3 regions of the Alteromonas sp. Cnat2-8 genome follow, and region 3 is predicted to be linked to each of the others. Evidence: predicted binding sites of a transcription regulator. Region 3 holds the regulator's gene; each other region holds the start of a gene.
The links. Region 3 encodes FNR, which switches genes on or off when oxygen is low (the NO sensors DNR and NnrR bind a similar motif). Its sites were predicted from a motif close to TTGATCTAGATCAA; they were not measured.
Positions count from the first base shown of each region.

Region 1: a site for FNR is predicted at 2,659-2,672, ahead of MHN00_RS07875 (OmpW family outer membrane protein). Genes of this name have one in related genera too.
Region 2: a site for FNR is predicted at 1,889-1,902, ahead of MHN00_RS09400 (cytochrome ubiquinol oxidase subunit I). Genes of this name have one in related genera too.

Region 1 covers NZ_JAKREX010000003.1:2,800-7,051, reverse strand. Annotated here, with positions in the region: gene MHN00_RS07895 (DUF494 family protein) at 1-345, shown strand, start outside; gene MHN00_RS07890 (type I DNA topoisomerase) at 431-973, shown strand; gene MHN00_RS07885 (Sua5/YciO/YrdC/YwlC family protein) at 1,018-1,623, shown strand; gene hemF (oxygen-dependent coproporphyrinogen oxidase) at 1,620-2,552, shown strand; gene MHN00_RS07875 (OmpW family outer membrane protein) at 2,786-3,466, shown strand; gene MHN00_RS07870 (group II truncated hemoglobin) at 3,591-4,022, opposite strand; gene aroE (shikimate dehydrogenase) at 4,021-4,252, shown strand, end outside.
Region 2 covers NZ_JAKREX010000003.1:350,895-355,146, forward strand. Annotated here, with positions in the region: gene MHN00_RS09390 (sigma-54-dependent Fis family transcriptional regulator) at 1-1,023, opposite strand, end outside; gene MHN00_RS09395 (DUF3365 domain-containing protein) at 1,179-1,784, shown strand; gene MHN00_RS09400 (cytochrome ubiquinol oxidase subunit I) at 2,113-3,693, shown strand; gene cydB (cytochrome d ubiquinol oxidase subunit II) at 3,690-4,252, shown strand, end outside.
Region 3 covers NZ_JAKREX010000004.1:107,572-111,823, reverse strand. Annotated here, with positions in the region: gene MHN00_RS11425 (heavy metal translocating P-type ATPase) at 1-1,335, shown strand, start outside; gene ccoS (cbb3-type cytochrome oxidase assembly protein CcoS) at 1,337-1,567, shown strand; gene MHN00_RS11415 (sulfite exporter TauE/SafE family protein) at 1,554-2,213, shown strand; gene fnr (fumarate/nitrate reduction transcriptional regulator Fnr) at 2,259-2,996, shown strand; gene uspE (universal stress protein UspE) at 3,241-4,164, shown strand.

The DNA.
Region 1 (4,252 bases), on a different contig from region 3:
GCATGGTTAGAAAAGTTAGCGGCACTGCAAGAGACGGACATCAAACCGTACTTTTGCAAAGGTATTAGCACTAGCTTAAGCCGTATTTACACGCATGAAGAACAAATGCGTTTAGATGTGGAATGTCGCGGTTTTCTTATGTTCTTAGAACAGGTTAATGTGTTGGATGCCTCCACACGCGAAATGGTTATAGATCGCGTTATGGAAATTGATTCCAATGAATTTTGCTTGGAAGACCTGAAGTGGGTTGTGCTAATGGTACTATTTAACGTACCTGGCAAAGAGAAAGCCTACGCACAAATGGAAGATCTTTTGTTCGAAGAGCCAGATGGTGTTCTGCATTAATGCAGTTGTAGTCACTGGTATTTGAATCTTTACTTAAAAATGCGCTGTGAAATTACAGCGCGTTTAAGGCCTTAACGTCCAATACATGTCTAAAATAGACCATTCACTCTTTTCAGCGCACGAGCATGCTCTCGATGATAATTTCGGAGATTGCCCCGAGTGCGGTAAACCTCTTCATATAAAGAACAGTAAATCCGGCCCTTTCATCGGGTGTACGGGCTATCCGGAATGTAGCTTTAGTAAGCCACTTCACGATAAACAAACCACCATACTGAAAACCTTAGACGGTGTAGCCTGCCCTGAATGCGCATCCGACTTAGCCATAAAGAAAGGGCGGTTTGGCATGTTTATCGGCTGTACCAATTTTCCTTCATGCCATCACATAGAGCCCATTAAAGAAAAAGAAGATACTTTGGTGGATTGTCCAAAGTGTAAGAAAGGGCATCTAATCTCGCGTACTAACAAATACGGCAAACAGTTTTTTGCGTGCAACCATTATCCACAATGTCGATATGTGCTAAATTTCACGCCGGTTAATGAAAGCTGCCCAGACTGCGGTTGGGGAGTATTGATAGATAAAAAGGGGCAGTTACAGTGTCCTCAGCCTAGTTGTGGCTTTAAAAAGTAATTATACGAACAACTAAAGAAGAACTATACGTAGAGATTAAAACCATGTCTGATATCCAAAATGGGAACGTAAACACGTTTACCCCCGTTGAGGCTAACTCACCTGAAGTAGACCCTGTTGTTGCCGCATTCCAAGCTGGCAGTTTAATCGTTTATCCAACCGAAGCGGTAATGGGCATCGGATGTGACCCCGACAATGAAGCCGCTGTAAATGCGTTGTTAGAGATAAAACAGCGACCGGTAGAAAAGGGCGTGATATTGATTGCAGCAAACTACAGTCAGCTACTGCCTTATGTTAACGACAACGCCATTCGCCCTGACAGACGCACCGATATTTTTTCGAGCTGGCCAGGCCCTAATACTTGGCTATTACCTAAGTCGTCATCTGCGCCAGTTTGGTTAACCGGCAAGCATAGTAAAATAGCGGTGCGCGTAACTAATCACCCTGTAGTAGTGGAATTGTGCAACAAGTTAGGTAAACCGTTAGTTTCTACAAGCGCTAACCTGACCGGCCAACCGCCAGCCATCACCACTGAAGAAGCAAAAGCCGTATTCGCTGATTCCGTTTTCTATATAGAAGGGGAAGTAGGTGGTGCAACTAAACCCAGTACCATTCGCGATGGTGACACAGCAGAGGTAATAAGAGCATGACATCAGCAGAATTACTGGACGGTAAAAATGCCGCTGAAGTAATAGAACAAGTAAAAAGCTATTTACTAGGGCTGCAAGACACCATTTGCCAAACCCTTGAACTTGCCGATGGTAAGGGCCAGTTTGTTGAAGACAGCTGGCAGCGAGAAGAGGGTGGCGGTGGCCGCTCTCGAGTACTAAAAAATGGTGCGGTGATTGAACAAGGCGGCGTTAACTTTTCTCATGTGTTTGGTAGTCAAATGCCTGCTTCAGCAACGGCTAATCGCCCTGAGCTTGCGGGAAGAAACTTTCAAGCAATGGGTGTATCACTCGTTATTCATCCACATAACCCGTACATCCCAACGTCACATGCTAATGTTCGCTTTTTTATTGCAGAAAAAGAGGGCGAAGCACCTATCTGGTGGTTTGGCGGCGGCTTCGACTTGACGCCATTTTATCCGTTTAAAGATGACGTTTTGCATTGGCATGACACTGCAAAGAAGTTGTGCAAACCATTTGGCAATGACGTCTACCCTAAGTACAAAAAGTGGTGCGACGACTACTTTTACTTAAAGCATCGCAATGAAACTCGCGGAGTGGGCGGTTTATTCTTCGACGACCTGAATGAATGGGGCTTTGAACAGTCATTTGCATTTATGCAGGCTGTTGGTAATGGCTTCATCGATGCTTACGTTCCTATTGTTGAACGTCGTAAGCAAACCGATTTCGGCGAAAGAGAGCGTGATTTCCAACTTTACCGCCGGGGCCGCTACGTTGAGTTTAACCTTGTATTCGACCGAGGCACTTTATTTGGACTGCAAACCGGCGGGCGTACGGAATCAATTCTAATGTCGATGCCGCCGCTCGCGCGCTGGGAGTATTGTTATACACCTGCACCGGGTAGCGCCGAAGCCAAGCTGACAGACTGGTTAAAACCTACTGATTGGTGATTAATTATTAAATAAGGCTCCGCTTAAATCCTTACGCGGACCGCCGATAGCAGCTTTCATCTTTAATGACTAAAAAACGCCGTATTAATGTTAATGCGGCGTTTTTTTGATCTACATCAAGGTGGAATATCATCTGTGTTTCAGTGAGTTATCAAACTTGCGCTGGATCAATGTTTCTCTTAACCACAGGCGTAAAGTATCGCCATCTTAGTTAAATACAAAAGAGACACATCATGCGCAAACACTTTTTATCTGCATCTGCACTTTGCCTTACACTTGCTGCACTCTCACCTTTAGCTAGCGCTCACCAGCAGGGCGACTGGATTGTTCGTGGCGGTCTTACTACCGTTGCTCCTGACGAATCTACCTCTAACATCGTCGCGGGTGGAACTGATCTTGGCGTTGCCCTTAATATCGATAACGATACTCAGCTAGGTCTAAACGTAGCGTACTTTATTACTGATAACATTAATATTGAGCTGCTTGCCGCAACGCCGTTTAAGCACGACGTGAATTTTTCTGTTGCTGACCCGTTAGGGACGGGTAACCAGCTTGGAGAAGTCACGCACCTTCCACCTACGCTTACCGCAAACTACTATTTTAATGATGCCAGCTCTGCGTTTCAGCCGTACATTGGTGCTGGTATCAACTATACCTTTATCTTTGATGAAGAGTTTACAGGTGCAAATGAAACAGCTGGCTTAAGCGACCTTTCGCTTGATAATTCATTTGGCTTGTCAGCACAGGTGGGAATGGATTACCAAATTGATACCAAATGGCATGTCAATGCATCGGTTCGATTCATTGATATAGATACCGAAGCAACCTTCAAAGTGGGTGATGCTGCTGGAAAGGTAAGTGATATTGAAATAGATCCTTGGGTGTATACCTTATCGGTGGGTTACACATTCTAATTATTAGTTCTACGCCTTATTAACTATTAGGCTTTCACAATTGCACTACTTTATGCGCCATAAAGAGCGTAGACAGTAACAGGGGAGTTGCGCGTTAAAAGGTTAATCCTTTCAACGCGCTTTTTTATTTTGTATTCACCATGTGATTGGCGAGTTGATCAAGTGCGTCTATCAACTGTTGAGCTAAGGCGATATCTTCAACCGTTTTAAACATGGCTTTTCGCATGCAATACATCCACTGCGCTTTTAACTCCGGTGTTACGGTATAAGGTAGGTGGCGTGCACGCAGACGCGGGTGGCCATACTGCTGCTGATAATCATCAGGACCACCAAGCCATAAACTTAAATAGAGAAAGAACACGTGGCGAATTCTGTCTAATGGCTGGGGGTGAATAGCTAGCAGTTCATTGGCGAGTGGATCGGTTTCCATTATGTCGTAAAACGTATTTGCTAATTCCCGTACTTTCTCCTCTCCACCTATACGTTCATATGGTGTACTCTGCGAAGCACGATTATCGCTTTTCTTCTTTATATTAAATAAGTCTCGTATTCCCATGAAAAAATTCGCTGTATTCGGAAATCCTATTGCACAGAGTTTATCACCAACTATCCATCAAATGTTTGCTGAACAAGTGGGAGAAAAGATTTCTTATGAAAAGATACTTGCGCCAGTAGACGGTTTTGTAGATGCCGCCAACGCGTTTTTAGCTCAGGAAGGCGCGGTAGGTTGTAACGTCACTATGCCTTTTAAGCTTGATGCATTCAACTTGGCAAAGGTAGATGACC
Region 2 (4,252 bases), on a different contig from region 3:
GTCTACAATGTTTTTGAGTTCGCGAATATTGCCTGGGAACGGGTAGTTGGTTAGTTTTTCTAGCGCGTTTTTATGAAACCGTTTTTTCTCTTTAGACATTGCCAAAAAGTGAGCGGCTATCAGTGCTATATCTGATCTTCTTTGTCGTAAAGAAGGGAGGTTGATAGGAAAACCGGCAATGCGGTAGTAGAGGTCTTGTCTGAATTCGCCCGTTTCCACCATGTGCTTTAAATTTTTGTGTGATGCACACACCAAACGAAAATCAGCCTTTTTAGACACTGTGCTTCCTACAGGTCGATAAGTTTGAGACTCGAACAGCCGCAGAAGCTTTACTTGTGTGGAAAGTGGGATATCGCCGACTTCATCAAAAAACAATGTGCCGCCTTCCGCTGCTTCTACGAGCCCTTTCTTATTTGTGGTTGCGCCTGTAAATGCCCCTTTTTCATAACCGAATAGTTCGCTTTCAAGCAGCGTGTCAGACATGCCGGTACACTCGATGACAACAAATGGTTTGCCAGCACGGTGACTACTCGAGTGAAGTGCTTGGGACACCAGCTCTTTACCCGTGCCGGTTTCACCAAACAGTAGTACTGAAATATCTGAGTTAGCGGCGCGATTTATTTTGTTTAGCATTGCTTTAAATGCCTCTGATTCGCCGACCATCTTTCCTGCTGAAGGTCGGTTTGAGGCAAACGAAAGCTTATCAAGTATTTCCAAGAAACCTAATAATTCTCCGCTACCGTCGAAGATCGGGCGCATGAGGATGTCGCAGTAGCTTTGACCCTCACTGGTGGTATGAACGTGTACTACGCTAGCCGCTCGTCCTGTGGCTTTACTCTCTTGCATTGGGCAATGCTCGCCGCACTTATCGCAAGGTTTGTTGTTGCGGTGAGAGACTTGATAGCAGGTACTAAAGCCAAGCTTTATATCCACAGGGTAGGTATCTCTGTAGGGCTGGTTGACAGCTTCAATAACGAAGCTTGGGTTAATGAAGATTGCGGGTTTATCTATCGCATCTATCATCGCTTGTACTATGGATATATTCATGGGTGGCTGAATATTAGTTTGTTCTAATTTAATTTTGGCAATTTATCATATTGGCATAGAGCTTGTTCACTGTTTGAGACAAACGACAATACTTCGGTAGAAATTCATTCAGTTCCAAAGAGAGTTTTATAATGAAAAATAGCGTAATGCTGGTGGCGATAAGCTTATTGGCAAGTAGTGCTCATTCATTGGCAGATACAGTGACTGCCTATGAGAAAAAAAGTGAAAACAGTGTACAGGAAAAAGTCAAAGAAGCGCGATTACACGCAAAAGCACTGGGAGGCGTGCTAAAGTCACGACTACAGCAAGCAATTCAATCCGGAGGGCTAGAGGCTGGCGTTAACGAATGCCAGATTGCAGCGGCTCCTATTGCTCTGGCGCTTAGTCAAAACGGGTGGGAGGTTGGGCGTACCGCGCTGAAAGTAAGGAACCCAAACAATGCGGCAGATCAATGGGAGCGTGAGCAGTTAGCGTGGTTTTCACAATTACTGACCAAAGCTAAGCAAGACAATTTGGCCCCTAAAAGACCTATTGAAACTTATCAATACGATAGCGAAAGCGGTGAGTTTAGGTACATGATGGCGATTGAACAAGGTCAGGTGTGCATGGCATGCCACGGAGCTAATGTGGCGCCTTCAGTAAAACAATCCATTCTAAAGCACTATCCCAACGATCAAGCTACAGGGTTCGAATTGGGAGAATTACGAGGCGCGTTCACACTCTTATATACCCCTTAACTTTTCCTTATACTCCACTTTTTGACAATCTGCTAAGCAGCCTTTCTCTTGTGCCATATTTGTCACCTAAATGACAAATATGGCGAATGCATCGCCACCAATTGTTGCGTTGGATCAATAAGCCTCACACTCGGTCGTGGAATAATTTATCTGCACAGTACGAAAATACCGCCGTTTATCGGTAATTGCGCTTTAGCAGCCAAATTACTGATGTATGGCATAAACCGTGCTCTTGCCATGCGGCATATTCATGTGTTCATCACTGAATTTTAAACCACTTTTTCTGCTAAGCGTTTAACGCGCACACGAAATACAAGGGAGATAACCCATGAGCGATACGTTAATAGAACTATCGCGGTGGCAATTTGCATTAACTGCAATGTTCCACTTTATATTTGTACCCTTAACTTTGGGGCTTAGTTTCCTACTCGCCATTATGGAATCGGTATACGTAATGACGGGTAAAGAAATTTATAAGCAGATGACCCAATTCTGGGGAAAGCTGTTTGGAATTAACTTTGCCATTGGTGTAGCCACAGGCTTAACCATGGAATTCCAGTTCGGAATGAATTGGTCTTACTATTCTCACTATGTAGGCGATATCTTCGGTGCGCCACTTGCCATCGAAGGCCTAATGGCCTTTTTCCTGGAATCTACCTTTGTGGGGTTGTTCTTCTTTGGCTGGGACAAAATGTCAAAGGTGAAGCATCTGATGGCGACTTGGCTGGTGGCCATTGGTTCAAACTTCTCTGCACTGTGGATTTTGATTGCTAACGGCTGGATGCAATACCCGGTAGGCGCTGAATTTAATTTTGAAGCCATGCGTATGGAAATGACCAGCTTTGCTGAGGTTATTTTTAACCCCGTAGCACAGGTCAAATTTGTTCACACTGTATCAGCAGGTTACGTGACCGGCGCAATGTTTGTGTTGGCAATTTCAAGTTACTACCTGCTTAATCATAAGCATATCGCCTTTGCGCGCCGTTCGTTCGCCATAGCTGCTAGCTTCGGCCTAGCCTCAACGCTTTCTGTGATCGTGTTAGGTGATGAAAGTGGTTATGAGCTTGGTGATGTACAAAAAGTGAAGCTGGCAGCAGTTGAAGCTGAGTACGAAACCCATCCTGCACCTGCGCCGTTTACTGTGTTTGGTATTCCAAACGACGAAAAGCAGGAAACCGAGTACGCCCTTCAAATTCCTTGGGCAATGGGCATTATTGCTACCCGTTCGTTAACCGAAGAAGTAAAAGGTATTAAGGATCTTAAAGAAGAGAATCGCGAGCGTATTCTAAGCGGAATTAAAGCCTATGAAGTACTTGAAGATGTAAGAAACGGCACCGCGACAGCTGAGCAACGTACTGCCTTCGACCAAAATAAAGACAGTTTGGGCTACGCTATGTTGCTAGAGCCTTTCACTGAGAACGTTTCAAATCCTTCTGATGCCGCGCTTCAACAGGCAGTAGATTACAGCATTCCGCCGGTTGCCCCATTGTTTTGGAGTTTCCGCCTTATGGTTGTGGCTGGCTTTATTATGCTTGCGCTATTTGTGTGCGCCTTTTACTACAGCACTAAACACAAGATTACTAAGCCACGCTGGTTATTAAAAAGCGCGCTCTATGGTTTGCCGCTTCCTTGGATTGCCTGTGAGGCTGGCTGGTTTGTCGCTGAATATGGTCGCCAGCCATGGTCAATTGCAGAGGTGCTTCCGGTGCATACGTCGGTATCTAATCTCGCCGTAAGCGACGTGGTAATAACCCTTGTAGCCTACAGTGCTTTCTACACCGGCATGTTCATTATTGGTTTTTACTTAATGAAGAAGTTTGCCAAAAAAGGGCCGATTCCCCCTGCAGATAAGCAGCCTGACACTGAATTTGATCTTATTGACCTTGACGAGCAAGGAGCAAAAGCATGATTGATTATGAATTACTAAGAGTCATTTGGTGGTGCTTGGTTGGCGTTCTGCTAATTGGCTTCGCGGTTACTGATGGCTTCGATTTGGGCGTTGGAGCACTGCTCACGCTTATTGGTAAAAATGACAAAGAGCGCCGCGTAATGATAAATACAGTAGGGCCGCACTGGGATGGCAACCAAGTTTGGTTTATCACCGCAGGTGGCGCTATTTTCGCCGCGTGGCCGATGATTTACGCCACTGCGTTTTCTGGTTTTTACCTTGCGCTGGCCCTTACCTTAATTGCCCTTTGGATGCGCCCGATAGGCTTTGATTACCGCAGTAAATTACCTAACCCGCAGTGGCGTAAAGCGTGGGATTGGGCGTTATTTGCTGGCGGTATTATCCCAGCCCTTATCTTTGGTGTGGCGTTTGGTAACCTGCTGTTGGGCGTACCGTTTGAAATGGACAGCACGCTTAAATCAACCTACACAGGCTCGTTCTTTGGCCTTTTAACACCGTTTGCGCTGGTGGCAGGACTGCTTTCTGTGGCTATGTTGCTGAATCACGGTGCAACCTGGCT
Region 3 (4,252 bases):
CGTAAGTCGAACAGTAGCCCGGTTTACGGCGGCACGGTTTGTCAAGATGGTACGCTAACCATTACGGTTACGCAGACCCTTAAAAATGCGCTGGTAAATCAAATTGTACGACTGCAAGCAAGTGCGATGGCGAGTAAGCCTAAAGCAGCGCAGATAGCCGATAATTTTTCTCGCTATTTCGTTACCGCGGTATTGCTGATTTCGGCGTTAACCTATGGCTTTTGGGCGTATCAGGGTAGCGACGAGGCATTTTGGATCACCATATCGGTGCTGGTTGCAACCTGCCCTTGCGCACTAGGGTTGGCTACGCCATCAGCGTTAACCTGCGCTATGGCAAAGTTAAACCGACAAGGTATTTTACTAAAACGGGCCGATGCGCTAGAACAAATTACTGACATTGACACCATCGCTTTAGACAAAACCGGCACGCTCACAAAAGGCAAATTTACTATTTCAAATGCCTGGTACGCTGACGGCGTGGATAGTAATAGTGCGCTATCAATTGCGCGCGCTTTGGAGTCACGCTCTGAACATCCGATTGCCAAAGCCTTTAGCGACGGTGTAGCCCTAAGCGAGACTTCTGCCTCTAGCGGTAGTGCTGACGCCATCGATAACACGGTACACAAAGTGACTAATTTTACCGTTACGCCAGGAGGTGGTATCAGCGGTGAGATCAATGACACGTTGTTTTCTATGGGATCTGCAGCATTCAGCGTTCACGAATCACAGCTAAAACTCATTGAAGCGTTCCCTTCAGCTAACGTGTTTCTCACGGTTAAGGGGCGTATTATGGCGGCGTATGAAGTAAAGGATTCACTAAGAGAAGATGCGCAAGAAACTCTCGATATATTAGCTGCAAGCCATACCCTCGCCGTTTTAAGTGGTGATACACAGCAAAACGTTAATGCGCTTACCGCACCATTGCCAATTTCGACCGCTAAAGGTGGCCTAACACCTGAGCAAAAGTACGAAGCCGTTCAAGCTATGCAGCAATCTGGCGCGAAAGTGATGATGATGGGTGACGGTATCAACGACGCTCCAGTTCTTGCCAGCGCTGATGTGGCAATTGCAGTGGGTAATGCCACAGACGTGGCTAAAACTGCCGCCGACGTGATACTGCTTGGAGATCAGCTGCTTTCTGTACCAGAGCTTATTCGAACTGCGCATCAAGTGAAGCAAAAAATAAGGCAAAATATCGGCTGGTCGGTAGGTTACAACGTTTTGATCTTACCTTTCGCCGTATCAGGCCTACTTTCACCGTGGATGGCTGTTGTTGGTATGTCGTTAAGCAGTATCATTGTGGTCACAAACTCAACGCGACTTTTGAGCAAATAGCATGAGTATTATTTACGTATTAATTCCAATCGCCATCATCATTGTTGCCGTCGCTATCGTGATATTCTTTTGGGCGGTGAAAACCAATCAATTTGAAGATTTGGATCGCCAAGGGTATAGCATACTGTTTGACGATGATCTTCCGCCAGAAGAAAAAAAGCTAGCTGAGCAACGCAAGCAACTTCAAGACAGTAAAGTAGACAAAAGCCAAGCGCCACATGGAAGGGATTAACTACTTCTCTGCCTTTCTTATCGGCTTAGCCGGTGGAGTTCACTGTGTGGGAATGTGCGGTGGAATTGTCGCTGCGCTAAGGATGGTATCGCCTAAAGGCGCTTCAGCACTACCCTATACCCTTGCCTATAACATGGGACGTATAGTGAGCTACACCATCGCCGGAGCAATAACCGGGGCACTTGGAAAAATTGCAGCAGATTATATACCTCTTGCCAACTATGCCCTTTCCCTACTTAGCGGAATCATGTTGCTTCTACTGGCGTGTTATTTGGGTAAGTGGTGGACTGGCTTAACAGTGCTGGAAAATGCGGGTAAAGGCCTATTTTCCAAAGTCCAGCCGCTTTCAAAACGCTTTTTGCCATTTAAGACCCCTTTAAGTGCGTTGCCTTATGGTTTTATTTGGGGTTGGCTTCCTTGCGGTTTGGTGTATTCCACACTTACCTGGTCTCTCGCGGCGGGTAACGCGCTAGAAGGCGCTGCTATTATGTTCTTCTTCGGTTTGGGTACATTACCCACCTTGCTCGCTGCAAGCGCTGGTAGCCAATATATTGTTCGAAGTTTTCAACATAACCATTTTAGACAAATTATTGCAGTAATAATGGCAATATATGCAGCTTATCTTATTCATGGCGCAATCGTTTAAAAATGGGTGTATTATTGTCGGGTATTCTTTTAGAGAGCGTGCATTATGAGCAAAGGAAGCCAATTTTCTATTCACTGTCAAAACTGTAGTTTCAGTCACCTGTGTTTACCGGTGGCGTTAAACAAAACAGAAATCGAGTCTCTTGACGATATTATTGAACGCAAGAAGCCGCTTCATAAAGGTGACACGCTGATTCAAACTGGTGATAAATTCCGTTCTCTATTTGCAGTGAGAACCGGTTCATTCAAATCATTTGTGACTAATACCGAAGGTGAAGAACAGATTACCGGCTTCCACTTTCCTGGTGATATTATCGGTTTCGATGCATTAAGAGAGAACAAACACCAAAGCTATACTTCTGCGTTAGAAACTGCCATGGTGTGTGAGCTTCCCTACGAGACCCTCGACGAAATGTCAGTGCAATTTCCAAAGCTACGCCACCAGATCATGAGCTTCATGAGCGCTGAAATAAAACAAGATCACGACATGATCATGCTTTTAAACAAGCGAACTGCAGAAGAGCGCTTACTGTATTTCATCTCACACCTGTCGCAACGCTTTGAAGAGCGTGGCTTTTCCCATAGAGAATTCCACTTAACCATGACGCGCAACGAAATTGGAAACTATTTAGGATTAACGATTGAAACGATTAGTCGTCTGTTAAGCCGTTTTCAAAAAGACAACATCATAAAAGTAGACGGCAAGCTTATTACTATTTTGGATTTCGATAGGCTAAACACCAAACTAGCGGCGCTTAACGGCCCTAGCGTTGTCTGCGGTTAGTCCTTTTTAAGTGTTAAATAAGGCGCGCACTAAGCGCGCTTTTTTGTAACCTGTGTTAGCCACCTATCTACCCTTTCAGCGCCACGCCGGTTGCTCCATATTCAATTAGGTAGGTTCACTCATGGTCGCCTCGTAAAATTCTTGATCTAAAACAACTTACGTTTTTCCCAATGTCGTTTATAGTTAGTATTAGAAAGCTTCGATTTCGACAGCCGCTACTAAGTTTCGTAGTTAGGGGGACGTTATGATTGAGTGTAAACGAATTCTGGCCGTGGTAGATGCCGAGCGCGATAACCAACCTGCACTAAGCCGAGCTTATGAACTCGCTTCAAAAACAGGCGCTTCAGTTACCGCAATGATGGTGGTATACGACTTATCTTATGATATGACGACCATGCTTAGCCCGGATGAGCGCGAGTCAATGCGCGATGCAGTTACAAAGGAGCATGCAAAATGGCTTGCCACCCACTTAAGAGAACAAGGATTCACTGAAACTGATATCGTTGTAGAATGGAATAATCGTGCGTATGAGTCGATTATTTACTACACCCTAAACAATCAGATAGATTTAGTGGTAAAGGCAACCAAAAAGCACGACGATCTTGCTTCTGTTATTTTCACCCCCACCGACTGGCATTTAATGCGTAAATGCCCTCGCCCAGTATTGCTCGTTAAAGAGCACGACTGGCCAGAAGGAGGAGAGATTATTGCTGCAGTAAACGTAGGCAGTGAAGACGATGAGCACGCCGCACTTAACGATAAGCTCACCCTCATTGCTAACGACTACGCCTCTTTATTGAAAGGTAGCGTAAATTTGGTCAACAGTTACCCTTCTACACCACTTAATATCGCCATAGAAGTACCTGAGTTCGACCCCGATACCTATCACGACGCGGTAAAAAATCATCATTTAAAAGAAATGCGTAGTCACGCGTTAAAGTACGGTATTCCTGACAACAAATGTGTAGTAAGAGAAGGCCTTCCGGAAAAAGTTATCCCGCAAGTGGCAAAAACACTGGATGCAGAGCTGGTTGTTATTGGTACCGTTGGCCGTGTGGGCATTTCAGCGGCCCTAATTGGTAACACTGCAGAACACGTGATCGACGAACTCAATTGCGATGTACTTGCTATTAAGCCAGATGGATTTGTGTCGCCGTTGTCGGTGTAGTCTTTTTATTAGTACTACATAGCACGTGTTTGCCGTTACTTAGCGGCCAACACGGTATGTCACCAACAAATTTAACTTCACAAGCATG